4 regions of the Rhizobium sp. A22-96 genome follow, and region 3 is predicted to be linked to each of the others. Evidence: riboswitches for the same ligand, from Rfam matches in the RefSeq annotation. Region 3 holds a riboswitch; each other region holds the start of a gene.
What was found. A riboswitch is a leader RNA that binds a small molecule or an ion and turns the genes downstream of it on or off. The one in region 3 is predicted to bind cobalamin.
Positions count from the first base shown of each region.

Region 1 (3,741 bases), on a different contig from region 3:
GTTCATCGGCCGCCGCGTCTTCCCTTGCCGCCACGCCCACCCGGCTCAGCAATCTTGGTGACGAGATTTCCGAGAGGCTGGTCAACTGGGGATATGCAATCTGCGATCGCAGTGTGCGCGCAAACTATGCTGGACCGACGCGGCCGGTCGCCGCGGTCTGGCCTTTTCCTAAAAGAGCGCTGGGATAGCCATGCTTGACCATTCAGCGGGAAGCTCCAGATAAGTTCTCACTGAAGCTATCCGTTCAACTTCGTCTTCCGCACAATTTGTGACCTCGAGCGCTGCAGATCGCAAGCCCGACTGTCGCAATGCGGACACGTATCACGTCAAAAGATCGGCTATCGCGATGCTAGTTATCTCCGGCTCACATTCGAACGATAGAGCGGCTTCTTCGAAGGATATGAGATTTCATAAACCATCTCGAAGCGATTGCGTGATATTCCGGTCTGACTTCGACTATGACCAGTGCGTGCCATTCGCTGCGGCTCCGCGCGAGGATTTGGGATGGTGATGGAAATTCAAACGCATTTGCCTTCCCTGGTACGCGTCCTGGGTCAGGTGGCCATTATTGTCTACGCCTATTCTTGGGTCATCCGGACGATCGAGCGCGGCGTTTTGAAATCCGTTGCCGTCGGCTTGCTCTTTGGCCTGGGTGGTATCCTGTCGATGAGCGACCCAATCCAATGGATGCCCGGCATCTTCCAGGATGGCCGTTCGATCCTGCTCGTTCTGACGCCGATCTATGGTGGTGTGGTTGGGACGGTGGTTGCGGCTGTCATGATGGGTGTGTTTCGCTTCCTGGTCGGCGGCATGGGAGCCGCTGGCGGTGTCGCGGGCATTCTGATCGTTGCGATCGTCGGGTATCTTCTAACGCTCGTGCCGCGGCAGTGGATCGGCACTGGGTGGAAGCGCTCAGCCCTGTTCGGCCTGGCGACGATGACTTCGCTTGTCGTTCTCGTCTTGCTGCCATGGCCGGTCGCGCGTGAGCTTCTCCTTTCGGCGACACTTCCGGTCACGATCGTCAATATCCTCGGCGTCGTGCTGCTGTCGGATTTACTCGAGCGCGAACGCTACCGCATTGGCATCCAGCGCGCGCTTGAGAACGAGGCCAGCCTCGATCCACTGACCAAGCTGCCAAATCGCCGCGTTTTGCAGCGGGAAGGCGATCGTTGCAGCAAGGAAGCCGGAACGAGGCGGATTCCCTTTTCGATCATCATGCTCGATATCGATCACTTCAAGAAGATCAACGACAACTGGGGTCATTCCTTCGGCGATACGGTCCTTGCACGGCTGGCGGATGTGATCCGGCAGACTGTACGCAAGACCGACATCGCCGCCCGCTACGGCGGCGAGGAGATCGTCGTGCTGTTGCCGAACACCGACATGAGGGCGGCCGGAAACCTTGCCGAGAAAATCCGCAACGACATCGAGACGACGGTCCTGATGTTCGAGCAGGAGACGATCCACGTCACTGTCAGCATCGGCATTGCCTGTTCTCATGAACCATCGGCCGACTTCAAGCATGTGCTCGAAGCAGCCGACAAGGCGCTCTATCGCGCAAAGGCAAGCGGGCGAAATCGCGTCGAGCTGGCTGAAACGGCGTAGAGCTGCCTTTGATAGCTCGCCGGTTTAGGCAATCGTCGGGCTGCTTTTGCGATTTTTCTAACATCCATTGGTTCTCGAGTGTCCTGCTTGACGGCGGACGGCAGTCCGGCGTAACTGGATGCGACGGTTCCCCGAGGAAGGCTTCGAGGGGATTAATAGGGAACACGGTGAGGACGACCCAAAAGGGACCTAGACCGTGGCTGCCCCCGCAACTGTAAGCGGATTGCCGATCATCCCGGGTGCGACCAGCCTGCTGGCCACCTCAGGTGGCTTCAGGGCCATGCCACTGCGAACACAAATCGCGGGAAGGCAGATGATCGTCAGACATTCGCGAGCCAGGAGACCTGCCGTCGATCACGATCCAATCAACCGGGCGGGGATGCCTGGAAAGGACAGAGAATGATTGACCTGAGCCTTCGATACTACCAGGCGTTTTTCGGCCTTGATTGCGGTCTTTGCAACCGGCGGCGGTCTGTCTGAGCGCTATTGCGCCGAGGCTGCCAGATTTTCCATTCTCATCGAGACCTTTCATGCGCCAATTTTTGACGACCATTACATTTGCACTTGGGCTTAGCGGGTTTGCTGCGTCCGCCTTCGCGTCGACGCAATATCCGCTGACCATCAACAATTGCGGCCAACAGGTCACCTTTCAGAAGGCTCCGACCAAGATCGTCTCCATCGGCCAGGGCATGACCGAGATCCTGCTGTCACTCGGCCTTGCCGACAAGATTGCGGGAACGGCCGTATGGGTCGGCCCGGTCTTGCCGCAATATGCCGAAGCCAATGCCAAGATCCCGCGTCTGGCCGACAATGATCCGAGCTTTGAGTCCGTGGTCGGCAAGGAACCGGATTTTGTCGGCGCTGAATTCGAGTGGCATATCGGCGCGCAAGGCGCGGTCGGCAAGCGCGAGCAGTTTTCCGAACTCGGCATCAACACCTATATCGCGCCGACCGACTGCGTCGCCAAGATCAATGCCGAAGGCGGTGACGGCGTGCGCAAGGAGCTGTTCACGATGGGCCTGATCTATCAGGAGATCGATGAACTCGCTGAGATCTTCGACGTTAAAGATCGCGGCGATGCGCTGGTCGCGCAGCTGAAGAAGCGCGAGGCCGATGCCGTCGCTTCGATCTCCGCTGCGCAGGCGAAGAACCTGCCGATCGTGTTCTGGTTTTCCAGCAAGGAAGTGAACGGTGACGCCTATATCGCCGGCAAGAATAGCGCGCCGGCCTATATTCTGAAGACGATCGGCGCGAAGAATGTCGTGACGACCGAGGAGGAATGGCCGCTTGTGGGATGGGAAACGATCGCGCAGGCAAATCCCGCCGTCATCGTCATCGCGACGATGGATCGCCGCCGCTACGCCGCCGATGACCCGAAGGTCAAGCTTGACTTCCTGCAGAAGGATCCGGTCACCAGCCAGCTCGATGCGGTCAAGAACAAGCATTTCGTCATGATGGATGCGCAGTCGATGAACCCGACCATCCGCACCATCGATGGCATCGAGACGCTGGCCAAGGGCATCAAGTCCTTCGGCCTGGCAGAGTAGAATGCGCCTGATTGCAGAACGGCGAGAAAGGTGGGCGCTCTTGGCGCTCACCGTGGCTGCGCTGGTGTTTCTGGCATTCATGATCAGCCTTGCGGTCTCGATCGGCGAGATTTCGATCCCGTTGTCGACGACCGCCAAGGCAGTTGCGAACCGGCTGCTCGGAACGGATTTCGAGCTTAGCCGGATTCATCAGGGCATCGTCTGGGACTATCGCCTGAGCCGGGCGCTCGTTGCCGCAAGCACCGGTGCATCGCTGGCCTTAAGTGGCGTGATCCTGCAGGCGTTGTTGCGCAATCCGCTTGCAGAACCCTATGTGCTCGGCATTTCGGCGGGTGCCTCCACGGGTGCCGTCTGCATCATGATCCTCGGGCTCGGCTACGGAATCCTCACTCTTTCCAGCGGCGCCTTCATTGGTGCGGTTGTGGCATTTCTGTTTGTCGGCCTGCTGGCAGCCGGTGTCGGCGGCACCAGCGAGCGCATCATTCTCTGTGGCGTCGCCGGCTCGCAGCTCTTCAATGCACTGACCTCCTATATCGTCACCACATCGGCCAATGCCGAGCAGGCGAGGGGCGTCATGTTCTGGCTGCTC
Region 1 covers NZ_JBNWDQ010000001.1:1,397,752-1,401,492, forward strand. The annotation lists gene ACQZ6F_RS06260 (patatin-like phospholipase family protein) at 1-188, shown strand, start outside; gene ACQZ6F_RS06265 (GGDEF domain-containing protein) at 511-1,605, shown strand; cobalamin riboswitch at 1,713-1,971, shown strand; gene ACQZ6F_RS06270 (ABC transporter substrate-binding protein) at 2,136-3,152, shown strand; gene ACQZ6F_RS06275 (FecCD family ABC transporter permease) at 3,154-3,741, shown strand, end outside.
Region 1: linked by a shared signal. The riboswitch ahead of ACQZ6F_RS06270 (ABC transporter substrate-binding protein) and the one ahead of ACQZ6F_RS07670 (DUF1636 family protein) in region 3 are both predicted to bind cobalamin.

Region 2 (3,741 bases), on a different contig from region 3:
AGGCGAGAACAGATACATATCGTCGTTGTTCTTCGCGAGCTCGAAGGTGATGTCGGGAATGACCACCCCGAGCGACAGCGTCTTGATGCGGATCTTTTCGTCGGCATTCTCGCGCTTGGTATCGAGGAAGCGCATAATGTCAGGGTGATGGGCGTTGAGATAGACAGCACCCGCACCCTGCCGAGCACCAAGCTGGTTGGCGTAGGAGAAGGAGTCTTCGAGCAGTTTCATCACCGGGATGATACCGGAGGACTGGTTCTCGATGTGCTTGATCGGCGCACCGGCCTCGCGAATATTGGTGAGAGACAGCGCCACGCCACCACCGCGCTTGGAAAGCTGCAGGGCGGAATTGATGGCGCGGCCGATCGACTCCATGTTGTCTTCGACACGCAGCAGGAAGCAGGAAACCAGCTCGCCGCGCTGCTTCTTGCCGGCATTGAGGAAGGTCGGCGTCGCCGGCTGGAAGCGGCCGGAGATGATTTCGTCCACCATATCGTGGGCAAGCTGCTCATTGCCGCGCGCCAGCGCCAGCGCAACCATGCAGACGCGGTCTTCATAGCGCTCCAGATAGCGCTTACCGTCGAAAGTCTTCAGCGTGTAGCTGGTGTAATATTTAAAAGCGCCGAGGAACGTCGGAAAACGGAACTTCTTCGCGTAAGCGTGATCGAAGAGATCGCGCACGAAGTTGAACGAATATTGGTCCAGCACTTCCTGCTCGTAGTAGCCCTCGGTCACCAGATAATCGAGCTTTTCCCGCAAGTTATGGAAGAAGACGGTGTTCTGGTTGACGTGTTGCAGGAAATACTGCTTGGCCGCCATGCGGTCCTTGTCGAGCTGGATCTGCCCCTGCTCGTCATAGAGGTTCAGCATGGCGTTGAGGGCGTGATAGTCCAGTGCCGTTTCCGTGGCCTTCGCTGGCCGGTCGAGCGTTAGCGTGTCCAAAATCGTTCCAATCCGTGTCTGACATTCACGACATCATCGTCCGTACCCAGCAGCTCGAACCGGTAGAGGTAAGGCACCTGGCATTTGGTGGAGATGATGTCGCCGGCGATACCGAAGGTCGCCCCGAAGTTGCTGTTGCCCGCGGCAATGACCCCGCGGATGTTTGAACGGTTATCCGCATCATTGAGGAAGCGGATAACCTGCTTGGGCACGGCACCCTTGCCACCTTCACCACAATAGGTAGGGACAATGAGAACGTAAGGACGGGCCACTCGAAGCTCTTCTCCCGCATTGAGAGGAATGCGAGCGGCCGACAAGGCGAGCTTGGCAACGAAGCGATGGGTGTTCTCGGATCTGCTGGAGAAATAGACGATCTCGCCCACCGCCTGGTTCCTCAGGCGAGAGAGCTGATCATGTCAGGGCGGAAACCGGCCCAATGCTGCTCGCCGGCGATGACAACCGGTACCTGACGATAGCCGAGGCCCTGCACGAGCTCATAGGCTTCACTATCGGTGGACACGTCAATGATGGTGTAATCGATACCCTGGCGATCGAGAGCGCGGGTCGTCGCGGTGCATTGGACGCAGGCGGGCTTGCTGTAGACGGTAATGCTCATTGGATATCCTCGTATAGTGATAGGCGTGCAGATGCGTTCGGGCATTAGTCGATGCCCGTGTTGCAGGATGAAAAATGGAGACGGATGCGGTCGAAGACTGGCCGGTTAGAAGGCCGTCACTCGCGTAGCCGGTTATCGGTACTCAAAAACATGGACTTCACCCCGAAGTTATTCTTGCGGGATCTTCGCGGGAGCGAGGGTAACAGCAATCATGCCGCACAGATCCACGCTCGCCATCCGGACACCCCGCCCGTGGACGTTATGCTCGAGGCAGGTCTCCTGGCTCGCGGGTCGCAGCATTCAATCTCGCCTTCCCAAGACACAAGTGTCTCAGTGGCCATGTCGAACGAACGCTCGCCGCTCACAGTTGCGGGGGCAGCTCCGGCTTGGCAATCATCATGACCGCCGACCGAATTCCCGTCTTAGCCTCCAATCCTTGCGAATCGAAGGAACCTCGAACACTATATATAGTATATGAGGTTAAAATTGCGTCAACTGGTTCCGCGCGCCGCCACGGATTTCAATGTTGATAATTTGTGGATAGCACCACCAAACCCTGCATCTGCGGGGCTGGACAACTGCAGCGTTACTTTATAACAATTTATATGTAATGTTATTACATAAAGGATCATTCATGTCCCGCTCCAATCCCGGCACTCTCCTTGCGGCCTCGTCGCTGGCCTGCGCATTGCTGTTTCCATTTCCGTCCGTCGCAGATGAAGAAAGCAAGACGGAAAGCTGGAGGTTATTCATCGCCGATCATAGCTTACCCGTCGTCCATGTCGTAGACCTCGAGAGTGGCAAGGAAATCAGCCGCTTCGACATCGACGGATATGCCGCACTTTCGTTGAGCCAATCCGGCAGGACAGTCTTTGCCGTACAGGGCGAAAAGAATGTTGTGCACGCGCTAGACACCGGCATATCGCTTTCCGACCATGGAGAGCATCGTGATATCGAGCTTTCCGATCCGAAATTGCACTCGACGGTAATCAAGGGCGAAAAGCCTGGTCACGTTGTCACCCACGGCGACGATGTGGCGATCTTCTACGATCGCGGCGGTAAATTCGATCTCCTCTCGGAAGCCGACCTCACCAGGGACAAAGCCGACATCCGTGCATTCGGCACCACTGCCGCACATCACGGCGCTGCTGTCCCGATGGGCAACCATCTCCTGGTGTCAGTGCCGAACACGGCCGTCCCCGTCAAGGATGGCGAATTGCCACCGCGCCTGGGCCTGCGGGTGCTCGACCGCAAAGGCGAGCAGGTCGGACAGGTCGAAACCTGCACCGGCCTACATGGTGAGGCGACATCCGCCCGGCTGGTTGCCTTCGGTTGCGAGGAAGGCGTCCTCGTCGTTCGCCCCGGCGGTATTGACGGCCCGAAGATCGAGATGCTCGCCTATGGTTCCGATATGCCGAAAGGCAAGGTCTCGACCTTGCTCGGCGGCACGTCCATGCAATTCTTCCTGGGCAATTATGGGGAACGGAACATCGTCCTCATCGACCCCGATAACAAGGCCGAGCCCTACAAGCTGATCGAGTTGCCGACACGGCGTATCGACTTCGTGCTCGATGCGGCTGATCCACGCCATGCCTATGTCCTCACGGAAGACGGAAACCTGCATCGCATCGATGTGGTGGAAGGCGGCATCACGAAATCAGGGAGCGTGACTGAACCCTACAGCAAGGATGGCCATTGGCGCGATCCGCGACCACGCCTTGCCATGGCCGGCAATCTCATCGCCATTACCGATCCACGCCATAGCTTGGTGCGCTTGATCGACGGCGAGACGTTGAAGGAGATTCGCAGCATTCCCGTCGAGGGACAGCCCTTTGCAATTGTCGCGGCCGGCGGCTCCGGTGCAGTCCATTAAGGGCGGCGCGCAAGTAGTATCCACTCTATAAGAAGGGAGCCGGTCGCTCGGACCGGCTCTCCATTCCATCAAACAATGAGGAAATTCGAACCGGTGACCGCTTTAGGCGGTCCGCGCAGGAAACACGGCTTTCCAGGAAGCTTCCAAGCGACGCTTCAGCTCATATGACAGGGCACAGACTGCGAAGGTCGCAACCGCGATCGGTAGGAAAGACGATGCTGACAGCAGCCCTGCCCGATCCAGCTCATAGGCGATGAGCAACATGACCGTTTGGTGCAGCACATAATAGGTGAGAATTGCCTTGTTGAGA
Region 2 covers NZ_JBNWDQ010000001.1:600,723-604,463, forward strand. The annotation lists gene nrdE (class 1b ribonucleoside-diphosphate reductase subunit alpha) at 1-942, opposite strand, end outside; gene nrdI (class Ib ribonucleoside-diphosphate reductase assembly flavoprotein NrdI) at 930-1,325, opposite strand; gene nrdH (glutaredoxin-like protein NrdH) at 1,337-1,558, opposite strand; cobalamin riboswitch at 1,811-2,030, opposite strand; gene ACQZ6F_RS02710 (hypothetical protein) at 2,193-3,431, shown strand; gene ACQZ6F_RS02715 (acyltransferase family protein) at 3,534-3,741, opposite strand, start outside.
Region 2: linked by a shared signal. The riboswitch ahead of nrdH (glutaredoxin-like protein NrdH) and the one ahead of ACQZ6F_RS07670 (DUF1636 family protein) in region 3 are both predicted to bind cobalamin.

Region 3 (3,741 bases):
CGGTCGTTCTTGACGGCATCGATATTCTTGAAAGCCGGATTACCCTTGAGGAACGCGATCTTCTGCGCCGCAGTCACCTGACCATAATCGACGATGACGATGGCCTCCGGGTTCTTCTCGATGACGGGCTCCCAGGAAACCTCCGTCCAGCTCTTCTCGACGTCCTCCATGACGTTGATCCCGCCTGCGGCTTCGATCAGCGCGGTCGGAATTCCGTAGCGACCCGAGGTGAACGGCTTTTCCTCGCCGGAGTCATAGACGAAAACGCGGGTCGGCTTGTCGACATGGCCGATCTTTGCCTGGATCTCGGCGAGCTGCTTGCGATAGCCCGCCACCAGTGCTTCCGCCCTATCCTCGACACGAAAGATCTTGCCGAGATTGAGCAGATCCACGAACATGTCGTCCATGGTCGGCTTGTTCTTCTGCATGACGAAGATGCAGGATTCCGTCAGCTCGTAGACCTTGATGCCGAAGGGCGCCAGCGTTTCCGGCGTGACCTCGCCACCGACCTTCATGCCGTAGTTCCAGCCGGCGAAATAGAAGTCCGCATTGGCGCCGAGCAGCACTTCCTTGCTCGGATATTTCGGCGACAATTCAGGGAGTTCCTTGACGCCGTCGCGCAGCTTCTCATCCAGGGTCTTCCAGCCGGAAATGCCGGTATAGCCGACCATGCGGTCCTGAAGCTTCAGGGCCAGCATCATTTCCGTCAGGTTGACGTCATTCGAAACCGCCCGCTCCGGGGCCTTGTCGAAGGTGACATCGCGATTGCAGCTGCGCACGGTGACCGGTTCGGCCATTGCTGCGCCCGCGACAAATGTGCCCACCAGCAAGGCGGCGGCGGATAGGGAAAAGCGAGAAAACATCAATGACTCCAATGATCGAACTATCTGAGGGAAAAGGAGAAGCGCCTGCTGTCGCCGCGATCAGCCTGATGCAGGCTGGCACCGACACGGAACGCGGAAGAAATATGTTCCACGGTGAGGACATCGTCAGGCTGGCCATGCCCCGTAAGCCGCCCGCAATCGAGCACTGCGACATGCGTGGCGAAATCAGCGGCCAGATTGATATCGTGAAGCGTGGTGATGATCGTCCGGCCAAGGCCTTTCAGCAGCTCGAGTATCTCCAGCTGGTGGCGGATATCGAGATGGTTGGTCGGCTCGTCGAGAATGATCAGGTCCGGCTCCTGTGCGAGAGCGCGGGCGATCAGCGCCCGCTGCTTTTCACCGCCGGAAAGCGAAACGAACTGTCTTAGCGCCAACGGCTCGAGCTCCAGCCGCGCCAGCGCATCCGTTGTCACTTCATGATCTCGCTCGCTCCAGCGCGCCATGCCCTTGCGGTGCGGAATGCGGCCCATCAGCACCACGTCCCGCACGCTGAAGGGAAAATCGCTCGGCGTCTCCTGCGGCACGACGGCGATGCGCTGTGCCGCCTGTCGCGGACCGAGGGACCAGAGATCGATGCCATCAAGGCGAACCGTGCCGCGATGCGGTTTGAGACCACGATAAAGGCAACGCAGCAGCGTCGACTTGCCTGCACCGTTTGGCCCGATGATGGCCAATCGACCGCCGGCTTCGACGGACAAAGTGATACCGCTGATGATGGGCATGCCTTTTTGGACACCCCAGGTGACGCCCTCAGCGTCGAGTCTTGCGCTTCCTTCCGGCATGGTCACCTCCTACTGCAGCGATACCGACTGACGCTCGGCCGAGACGATGGCGGCGGGAATGCGCGCCAAAGTCTTGCCCCCAAGCGTCCTCGGACGTTCGCTCTCACGCGTCAGCCCGTCGGGCCGGTCGCGATAGAGCTGCGCGAAGGAGACGAGCGCACCGATATCCGCACCGTCCTCGATGTCACCGAAGAGGTACGTTGCTTTCGCCGTTGCCTGAAAGGACACTGTGCAGGGCCGTTCACAGCCAGCCATGCAGATGCTGCCCTCGAGACTGAAATCATCGGAAAGAGCGGCGCCCGCCTGGGCCATGGCCGCCTGCAGATGTTTTAAAAGATCGAGACCCGGCCGGCACGGCTTGCCGACATGACGGCAGCTGGTGCACACGGTGATCCGGTGCGTCGTTTCTCTTGTATTGTCCATGGAGTGCCTCCCGGAGATCTCGCCGGAGGCAAAGTCAATATAGGGCCAGCGGACGCAAAAACGTCCTCGCCCAACCACTGAATTTCCATCGGAACACCCCGTCCGTTGCGGTTGATATCGTCGATGGCAGGTCTCCTGGCTCGCGGGTCATAGCTCGTTCGCGCCTTCCCGGCTTGACGCCAGTGGCATGCTGCGAACGCGCTCTCCGCTTACAGTTGCGGGGGCAGCCACGGTTTTGGCCCCTGATGGGTAATCCGCACCGTGTTCCCTTTTCAGCCACCAGCCGGATTGCTCCGGCGGCAGCACCATCTGCGGCATTCATCTCATAGAAAGCGGAAGCGGGCAACGGCGATGTCATATGTATCTTCGTTTGTCCTGGGCGACAGTAATAGCATTCTTGTTACGTTATTACATAACTTATCGCAAGTCGCTTTCTTCCGAAACGTCATCTCTTTTGGAAATGACGAGACCTCATCTGAACATTCAAGAAACAGCTACACCGCCTTGCATTGCGGATGAAAACGCTCCGCCATGCTTTCGGCGGCCGCATAGGCCTGCGTCACGATCTCCGGCACTAGGTCGATATCCGGAAGACTGCCGAGCCCGAGCGGACCGATGGCAAAAAGCCCTTCCGTCGTGCGGCCGTCCACCTCAAGCGCACCCGTCGCCTCGACGGCAAGACCGAGCCCGAGTTCGTCCGGCACGGCAAGACCGGCCTCGATCAGGTTCCGCAATAGCGGAACGCTCAGATCGGCTGACTGGCAGCGACAGTCGATCACGTCATCGGCATAGAGCTGCTCGGTGTCCTGTCGTCCTGCCGGCCTCAGCACCAAGCCGGTCGGCGTGCGGCGGATCAGGTGGCCACGCCTGAGCAAGGTGTTGCCTTCGGCCAGCTCCTGTTGCAGGCGAACATGCAGCGCCTCGGGCAGCCTATTGCGATGGCTGTCGTAGAGCGCGCGAAGATGGCGATTGAACTGCCGCTTCTGGCCTGCGGGCAGCGAGCGCCAGAGCGAGCGCGCATGCTTGCGCAGACCGTTCATGATCGATTGCCAGCTCTGACCGTTAGCCTCCGCACCATCGCAAGCCTTGCGAATGAAACGGACGATCTCGCTCAGCTGATTGGGCATCTCGTCGGCGGGAAAGACCGGATCGGCATTGTTGCGCGTATGGCTCTGCGGCAGGAAACCGCGTCGCGAAACGATGGAGATCTGGCCGGTATAGCCATTGTCGCGCATCTGCAGAAGCCGGTCGACGACGCGCAGGCCGCTGCCGAGCAGGATCGTGTGCGGCCGCGACACCAGGCGGCGCGCCCGCACTGTCGTCGGAATGTTCGCCAGGTCGCTGGCCGGTGATTGCTGGTCGATCATGCCGTAGCCGGTAGCGAGTACGACCATGTCGAACGGCGCATTCGCGGCCCCGTCGCTGTCCACCACGAAACGATTGCCGCGAATACGGCGAACCCCGAAGACCATCTCGCTGCTGACCTGCACCGTGACATCCCGTCGCGATGAGAAGGCCTCAGAAAAGCGCTGATAGACATAATCGCTGAAAATGCTCTTCGGAACGAAGATCTGCAGAAAGCCCGGTATTGCGGCCGGAACCGCGCTGCGGAAGGGCGCATTGGCACTGAGCCATTGATTGAAGTCGTCGGG
Region 3 covers NZ_JBNWDQ010000002.1:246,708-250,448, forward strand. The annotation lists gene ACQZ6F_RS07660 (ABC transporter substrate-binding protein) at 1-863, opposite strand, end outside; gene ACQZ6F_RS07665 (ABC transporter ATP-binding protein) at 884-1,666, opposite strand; gene ACQZ6F_RS07670 (DUF1636 family protein) at 1,676-2,089, opposite strand; cobalamin riboswitch at 2,198-2,414, opposite strand; gene ACQZ6F_RS07675 (FAD/NAD(P)-binding protein) at 2,584-3,741, opposite strand, start outside.

Region 4 (3,741 bases), on a different contig from region 3:
GACAGTGGAAAAGGGAAAGGTGCTCGGCCTCCTCGGGCCGAACGGTTCCGGCAAGTCCAGCCTTCTGCGGCTGATCTGCCGGCTCCGGAAGGTGAAGAGCGGCGTCATCCGCCTCGGTGGCGATGATATTGCCTCCATTTCTCGTGGCGATATCGCCCGCCGTGTCGCGCTGGTGGAGCAGCAGGCGACCACGGACATGCAGGTGACCGTCATCGATGTCGTTCGTCTTGGGCGTACACCGCATCGCGGCCCGCTTTCCTCCTGGAGCGCCGGCGACGATATTGCGGTCTTCGATGCGCTTGCCCGCGTCGGCATGAGGGATCGAGCCGGGCAGTTGTGGCAGACCCTGTCCGGCGGCGAGCGGCAGCGTGTTCATATTGCCAGGGCGCTGGCACAGACCCCGAGCGAATTGCTGCTCGATGAGCCGACGAACCATCTCGATATCCAGCATCAGCTCGACATTCTGGGCCTGGTTTCCAAGCTCGACGTGACCTCCATCGTCGCGTTGCACGATCTCAATCTGGCGGCGATGTTCTGCGACAGTCTCGCCGTGCTGCAGAAGGGTGAGGTGGTGGCTGCCGGACCGCCGGAGGAAGTCTTGACGCAGGAGCTGATCGAGCGGGTCTTCGGCGTACGCGCCCATGTCCAGAAGTCCGCCGTCCACGGCCGCTGCAACATTCAATATATGGCGGGCTGATCTGATGGACGGTGCCAATTTCCACCTCAAGGAAGAAATCAGGGACTATTGGTCGAAACGGTCGGAGACCTTCGATCTTGCTTTCGGCCACAGGATAGCACCCGGCCCCGAGGCAGACGCCTGGCAGAAGCCGATCCGCGCAGCGCTTGGCTCCCAGCCAAAGCGTGTTCTGGAGCTTGCCTGCGGCACCGGTGAGGTGACGCGGCTGATCCATGATCTCGGTCACGAGGTGACGGCGCTGGATTTTTCCGAAGCGATGCTGGCCGTCGCGCGCAAGAAGCATGCAGGCAAGCCGCGTCTTCGATTTCTGCTGGCCGATGCCGAACAGACTATGGAGCCGGATGCGGCCTACGATGCGATCGTCTGCCGGCATCTCGTCTGGACGCTGACGCAGCCGGAAGAGACCTTCAGGGAATGGCTTCGGCTACTCAAGCCCGGCGGGCGCCTCGTGATCTTCGACGGCGACTGGGCCAAGCCGAAGCCGAGCGGCCAGATTGCCAGGCTGCTGATTTCGCTGATTGACCGCTTCGTCGGCGCTGATCAAAATTATGATGGGGCGCTAAGCAGCCGCCACTCTCGCATCATGGAGGCCTTGCCTTTTGGCAGCGGCCTGCGTTCGGAAGAGTTGACCCCGCTATTGTCGGCAGCGGGCTTTGCGGCCATTCAGCTCCAGTCGCACGGGCCTATTGCCAGGGCGCAGCGGAAGAATGCCAATCTGCGGAACAAGCTTCGAACCCTCGTTTATCGGCGGTTTATTCTGACCTGCATGCGGCCATGGACCCCCACCCATTTTCCGCAAAGAAATTTAGTGGATGCGGTCAGGCCGGCCCTTGAACCAACCTCGCAGCCACGATGAACTGGATTAGCTGCCGGCTGGATTTGAGAAGTCAGTCAGGACAAATAAACATATAAAGATTTGTTTATATCTATTGACAATTTTCTGCGCTTGGTGCGAAATCACCAGCGTTATGGTTCTCTGGGGCACTCCATTCGCTCCAGAGCTAAGAGGGAATCCGGTGCGCTGAGAGATCGGCTATTCCGGGGCTGCCCCCGCAACTGTGAGCGGCGAGCCAATGTCCATTCATGTCACTGAGGCGATGAGCCTTGGGAAGACGGACAAAGGTGACGACCCGCAAGCCAGGAGACCTGCCACAACAAAATAACGTCCACGGGCGGGGTGTCCCGGTGGTTGCTGTGGCTGGCCGATATTGGCCTTGTCCGCACGCGTCCGCTTGACCCATGCCCCCACAACCAATGGGGTATGACTATGCCAACCAAAACTGTCCCAGTCGCTTCTCTTGGCTTTCCGCGTATCGGTCGCCATCGCGAACTGAAATTCGCGCTCGAAGCCTACTGGTCCGGAAAGATTCCCGAGAGCGAACTCATCGAAACCGCCAGGAAGCTCCGGGCTGAAAACTGGTCGCTTCAGCGCGACAGCGGGATCACCCGTATCCCTTCCAACGATTTCTCATTCTACGATCATGTCCTCGACACCGCCGTCATGGTCGGTGCCATTCCTTCCGTATACGGCTGGAAGGGCGGCGACGTTTCATTGTCGACCTACTTCGCCATGGCGCGCGGCAGCCAAGGCGATGGCCATGCCGATTGCGGCCATACGCATCATGGCCATGGTGTGCAGGCGCTTGAAATGACCAAGTGGTTCGACACCAACTATCACTACATGGTGCCCGAGGTTTCAGAAGATCAGGCTTTTGCGCTCACCACGCAAAAGCCCGTCGATCACTTCCTCGAGGCAAAGGCGCTCGGCATTCACACCCGCCCGGTCATTCTCGGACCGGTCACCTTCCTGAAACTCGCCAAGGCTCGCTCGGCAACCTTCAAGCCGCTGGGCCTGCTGCCGAAACTGCTTCCGGTCTACGAGGAATTGCTGCGCCGGCTGAGCGCTGCCGGTGCCGACTGGGTGCAGATCGATGAGCCGATCGCCGTTCTCGATCTGACCGAGGGCGAGCGCCATGCCTTCTCGGTCGCCTACAAGGCGTTGACCGAGGCGGCGCCGGATCAGAAGATCATGCTGACAACCTATTTCGGCGGTCTTGCCGACAATCTGGCTGCTATCACCGAGCTGCCGGTTGCCGGTGTCCATGTCGATCTGACGCGTGCGCCAGGTCAGCTCGATGATGTCGTGAAGGCCGTTCGCAAGGATCAGGTTCTGTCGCTCGGCATCATCGATGGCCGCAACATCTGGAGGGCGGATCTGGCTGCGATCATCAACCGCCTTCAGCCTGTTGCCACGGCGCGTAGTATCGACGGCGTCGAAGTGGCAGCATCTTGCTCGCTGCTGCATGTTCCGATCGATCTGGAGCTTGAGACGGCGCTCGATAGCGACCTGAAGAGCTGGCTGGCATTTGCCACGCAAAAGCTCGGTGAGCTTGCGACGCTCGGCCGTGGTCTTGCCGAAGGAAAGGCTGCCGTTTCAGTGGAAGTCGCCGTCGCATCCAGGGCTATCGCTGCACGGGCCTCATCACCGAAGGTAATCGACCCGTTGGTACGCGGCCGCCTTGCCGGGGTCGATGCCGCCATGAAGCAGCGCAAGAGCGCGTTTGTGCAGCGTCGGTCGGTGCAAGCGGAAACGATCAAGCTGCCGCTCTTCCCGACGACGACGATCGGCTCCTTCCCGCAGACGCCGGAGGTTCGGAAGGCTCGTTCTGCCCATGCAAAGGGCACGCTCAGCTATGTCGACTACGAGGCCTTCCTGCGCAAGGAGACCGAAGCCACAATCCGTTGGCAGGAAGAAATCGGCCTCGACGTGCTGGTCCATGGCGAATTCGAACGCAACGACATGGTGCAGTATTTCGGCGAGCAATTGTCGGGCTTTGCCTTCACCCAGCATGCATGGGTGCAGAGCTATGGTTCACGCTATGTGCGTCCGCCGATCATCTTCGGTGACGTCTCCCGGCCGGACCCGATGACCGTTCGCTGGTGGGAATATTCCCAATCGCTGACGCAGAAGCCGGTGAAGGGCATGTTGACCGGACCGGTCACCATCCTCAATTGGTCCTTCGTTCGGGACGACATCGCCCGCA
Region 4 covers NZ_JBNWDQ010000001.1:1,402,007-1,405,747, forward strand. The annotation lists gene ACQZ6F_RS06280 (ABC transporter ATP-binding protein) at 1-697, shown strand, start outside; gene ACQZ6F_RS06285 (class I SAM-dependent methyltransferase) at 702-1,553, shown strand; cobalamin riboswitch at 1,650-1,865, shown strand; gene metE (5-methyltetrahydropteroyltriglutamate--homocysteine S-methyltransferase) at 1,965-3,741, shown strand, end outside.
Region 4: linked by a shared signal. The riboswitch ahead of metE (5-methyltetrahydropteroyltriglutamate--homocysteine S-methyltransferase) and the one ahead of ACQZ6F_RS07670 (DUF1636 family protein) in region 3 are both predicted to bind cobalamin.